2 regions of the Sporosarcina sp. Y838 genome follow, and region 2 is predicted to be linked to the other one. Evidence: riboswitches for the same ligand, from Rfam matches in the RefSeq annotation. Region 2 holds a riboswitch; the other holds the start of a gene.
What was found. A riboswitch is a leader RNA that binds a small molecule or an ion and turns the genes downstream of it on or off. The one in region 2 is predicted to bind FMN.
Positions count from the first base shown of each region.

Region 1: it holds a riboswitch for FMN, as region 2 does, so the genes downstream of both, ribD (bifunctional diaminohydroxyphosphoribosylaminopyrimidine deaminase/5-amino-6-(5-phosphoribosylamino)uracil reductase RibD) here and AC1TO4_RS05275 (ECF transporter S component) in region 2, are expected to answer to the same signal.

Region 1 is NZ_JBXCJD010000005.1:262,960-265,419, forward strand. It holds gene AC1TO4_RS09565 (RibD family protein) at 179-454, opposite strand; gene ribD (bifunctional diaminohydroxyphosphoribosylaminopyrimidine deaminase/5-amino-6-(5-phosphoribosylamino)uracil reductase RibD) at 402-947, opposite strand; FMN riboswitch at 1,007-1,154, opposite strand; gene AC1TO4_RS09575 (OsmC family protein) at 1,452-1,895, opposite strand; gene AC1TO4_RS09580 (methyl-accepting chemotaxis protein) at 1,961-2,460, opposite strand, start outside.
Region 2 is NZ_JBXCJD010000003.1:108,551-111,010, forward strand. It holds gene AC1TO4_RS05270 (ferredoxin) at 1-117, shown strand, start outside; gene AC1TO4_RS05275 (ECF transporter S component) at 363-944, opposite strand; FMN riboswitch at 1,266-1,395, opposite strand; gene AC1TO4_RS05280 (hypothetical protein) at 1,472-2,460, opposite strand, start outside.

The sequences.
Region 1 (2,460 bases), on a different contig from region 2:
GATAGATGCCTATTGCCAGTCAATCTCAGTGATTTACAAATACAGTTCATCCGCCAAGCCTTCAGTGATGAAACTGCAAAGGAAACGGCTGTCGCCTTCGACTAACATCTTCATGCTTCTAATCTTTACAAGACGATTTAAAATTACATTCAAAAAAGGTACATTTTCTGAGATCCTTTCAATTAAAACGAGAGGATATTCGAAAAAGCAGGTTCCAACTCTGGTGTATCGAGTGTAAAAAAATTGTTTCTGTAGCGCAGTCAGTTATGACATTAGCTGTTTTGGGCGTCCTGAGATGCCTTTCTAAAATAGTTCGAATTGGATTCTTTCCACCATGGGGCAAACGGGTGGTGAGGAAAGGGTTATTGTGAAGTACGGTTTGTACGCCAACCAAAATAGCATCATGGATATTGCGGAGGTGATGGATAATAAGTAATCCATTTGCTGTCCCCATTCTGCGCTGAAAGTCTACCGTCAAGAGTTGCGGCGGCTTTCAAGGTGTCGTATGGTGTCCCGTATTTACTGAAATACAAAAATGCTTGGTTTGACTGCTCTGCCTCTTGTTGTAAAATGCCGGAGATGACTTCGATTCCCGCTACTTTAAGAAGCCCGACTCCTGTTCCTTTTACGGAAGGATTCGGATGGAAAGACGCAACAAAGAAACGTTGAATTCCTGACGATCTAAGTAGATCTGTACACGAAAGTGTTTTCCCTCTATGGAAAAACTGTTCTAGTGCCAAATATAGATCTGCACCAACAGAATTCAAACCTGTCATCGTCAGTGCCTGCACTTCTGTATGAGGTGTTCTAGCTCGCAAATGTGCACCGGTCCCTAATATCAGACCGTCTTTCGCGCAAACAGCACCGACGAGTAGATTCGGCGAGGCTTGTCCCTGTGCAGTCCGCACCAGTTCAAGAGCAACTCTCATATAATGTTGAGGTTCCATTTGCATTCCCCCTTTCACTATTTGAAAGGGCAGAGCTTGCAAGCATAGTACGTATAGCCAAAACACTTCTCCCATCCAGACTGTAACTGTCGGTGCCGGAATTTCACCAGCTCCACCGCCTTCCAAACGAAGAAGGACGGGTCACGGACTTACGAGCTATGCTCGATCACCGTCGGTAAGGAATTTCACCTTGCCCCGAAGAGTTTGTTTATACGTACCGATTTAAATTTACCATACTTTTATAAAAAAAACAAAAAAACTCAGTTCGTTTCGAAACGGAACTGAGTCTCAGTCATCATTGTCCTTATTCTTTTAAGTCTCCAATCGAATCGATATCAATGTATTACGGAACAACTAGACCAAATTTTGACACCTTCCATACTTACGCCAAGTTCTTCAAATTTACCAACGGATTTCCAGGATATGCGTTGAACGTTAATGCTATCCAAGCTTCGAGCGGTGCCTCTGGACCAAAGTCAGCACCCCCTGTTGTGAATGGAGATTTTATTTTACCACTTTCGCTTTCAATTCAATTTCAACATTTCCTTTTATCGCCCGGCTAATCATACAGGATGTTTCTGCCTTTTCCGCAAGTTTATAAGCAAGTGCTACATCCTCTTCAGTCGCATCCAGTTTCAAAACGATTTGGGGTTTATGTATAATTTTTTTGTATGTAATGACACCGTTTGTTACATCGACAATCCCTACAGACTCCATTGTCAACGCTTCCTTTTCAAGCTTACTGCGTTCCATCATCGCAGCGAGCGTAATAATATAGCATGTGGCGGCTGCTCCTAATAACATTTCATCAGGGTTTGTACCTACTCCTGGCCCATCCATTTCAGGAGGTATTGACACTGTTGTCTTCAAATTCCCAGCATCAATCGTTCCGATATCATTTCGTAAACCTGGCCAATCCGCTTTCAAATAAAAGTGATGTTCTGCCATCGTGTATGCCCCCCTTATATTTTGTTGCTGTAATCATCTGTACAATTCTATTTTACACTTCAGTCTCAATTCGTAGTATTAAATTGATTGGCATTTTCCAATAGCTTATCTGAAAGTAAGGATAGCTCTCCTCCCGTTTTCTCAACTTCTTGCATCGCTTCGACTTGCTCCTGAAATGCCTGTATCATTAGCATTGCATTACTCTTATTTTTCTTTGAAACATTTCCCACTTGTTGCGTAGATTGTTCCAACAAGGGTAGGCCGCTTTCCAATAAGTCTAATTGTTCTTTCATAATGAACAACTTTTGATCCAATAGTCGAATATGATTTGTAGCTTCTTTAAAATTCTTACTATTTTCATAAGTCATGCTCTCAAAAGCCGTCGCATTCTGTTTCATTTTTTCTATGTAAGCAGTAGAATTACCAACAGATTGTTCCATTTCAGAAATCGTTCCTTTTATTAATTCTGTTGCATTGGCAGATTGCTCCGCTAAACGTTGTACCTCGTTCGCTACTACTATGAAACCCGCTCCTGCATTTCCAGCTCTTGATGCTTCAATTTTCG
Region 2 (2,460 bases):
GAAGTTCCAGAAGAACTAATGGAAGATTTGGAAGATGCTTTCGATGGCTGTCCAACCGATTCAATCAAGACTGCCGATGCACCATTTGATGGCGATGCGTTAAAATACGAAGATTAATTTCAAATTAGTAGTCGACATACACCAACCAGTATTACTAGCTCAGCGCCTCTCAGTTGACGTTGGAATTACCATACCGACCAACTACACTAGATTACTCCACAAGCATGTCCTATGCAGTGTTGAACGCGCTGAACTCACCTTCAGGTCACTAAATTAATTAATACATAGAAAAGCCGTACCGGTAAAACTTCCCGGTACGGCTTTTCTCTATATATAGTAGTTTGACTCGTGACATTTGTAATTTAAGAAGCTAATTGTGACCGCTGTTGAGCAATCCATTTTTGCATACTATTGAAAAGTAGCAATGTAATAACCATTAGAATAACACCTTTGACAAGGTTAAATGGTAAGATTCCCAATACAATCATTGAGTACAATGCATCACCTGACATGGCTGGCATATTAAGGAAGTAACCGTACATTGGTAAAAACAATACATAGTTCAGGACGCTCATGCCGACTGCCATCGCAACTGTTCCAGCAATCAGACCGACCGTAAGGCCTTTAGCCGTCCGGAATTTATTGAAGATGAAATAGATAGGTAGTATAAAGAGTACACCCGTTACAAAGTTTGCAAGTTCTCCTACAGGTACTCCTGTCGGGCTCCCTGACATGAACCAGTGCATAATATTTTTAAGCAATTCAACCGATATTCCAGCTACAGGTCCCATAGTCATAATTGCCAAAACGGCAGGAATCTCACTGAAATCGATTTTCAGAAATGCCGGTAATGCAGGTAACGGGAAGTTAAACTGCATCAAAACAGTTGAAATACTCCCTAGTATCGCGATCAAAATCATCTTACGTAATTTCTTGTTTGTCATTTGTTCCTCTCTCCTTTTGCGATTCACTTCAAAAGAGGAAAGGCCGTTCCATCCTATATATGTCGACAAAAAATCCCTAAAGCAAATAGGCTTTAAGGAGTTAAAAGGTACGTTTCGCTTCCGATACATGTCGCAATACGTCATCAGCTTCGCTCGTTCACATCAATATGTGTCTAACTTAAGGACACTCTGGTGTTCACTTACTTGCATCTATTGCTGCATTCATCTCGAAATCTTCACAAGTTAAAAGGAAAAAATATCCTATTTACCCATGATTAAACAAGCACCCTTTTTGTGGACAACACAAAAAGATGGCCGCACCTTCACCTTCTCCCATCCAGACTATACTGTCGGCTCCGGAATCACACCGGTATCAGCTGCTAAGCTCGCGGGCTTGGAAAAAATTTCCTTTACCGCCGGTCGGGAATTACACCCTGCCCCGAAGATGAATCAATATTATGTTACATTTCTATTGTATATATAAAAGAGTGCTTTGTAAACAGTTCAGTTTACAAAGCACTCTATTTTTATTTCAAAATGAAAGGTAGCGGATTAGACCCAATCGGAACCGGTAAAGGTTGACCGAAGTTAAAACCGTTCCATTCTTCTTGAACTACATTTTCAAATTGAAGCTGTTCACCAAAGCTAGCGGCCGTTAACAGCATACCTTCAATCATTAACATTCCTTTTATCGGCTCAATCCCTTCCAAGTCCAGGGGTTTTGTGAATGTTACAACAGTCACTTCAGTTCCTGTATTCACTTCAAATCCGATAGCAGCTGGAATGACTGCCTGGAAAACATCATTTGGCTTTATCCTCATCTGTTGCAGCGCCTTTACGATAGATGGCTGCGGTTGAGAAAAGTTGGATGAAAGAAACTGCTGTCCATCTTCTTGCTCAAATAAGTAGTAATTAAAGTGATTGATACCACTCTTTAACACCATTGGCGTACTGGGCTGCCCGACTTCGGAAAACACGACTGCCGATTCATCTTCGTTCTGAAATTGTATTTCTTTAAAACCATAAAACGTATCCTGTAATGTATTGAAATACACTTCCATCGAAGCAGACGCCAAGTCGTAGCCATGCCCCTTCGGAAGCCGGTGGACAAGGTCTGAATCATCCCGAATAAAAACACCTTCATAAGGGTGATATGCAGTAAATCCGAGCGCTTCCTCGTCGATACGCACCGCATATTTTGTGTATAAATCATAACTTGTCGGATTCAAAGTCCCAAAATCCGCTTCGATTTGACTGTTTGGAATAACGAATGAAACAGGAATGCTAGATGCCTGATCACCTGCAAGTCCTATGTGGAATAATGTAGCATCTTCAAGATCTTCAGGATAGACAGCAAAATGATGCATACCACTCTCCATGTCTGCCATCATGGTAGAAGACTTTTCAGTCTGTTCTTCAACGGTTGCCATTTTAGCCGATTCATCTTCTACCGTAGAAGTGTCAAAGTCATTACTCTTCGTCACAGCCGAGTCTGCACTTTCAGACTTCATTGCGC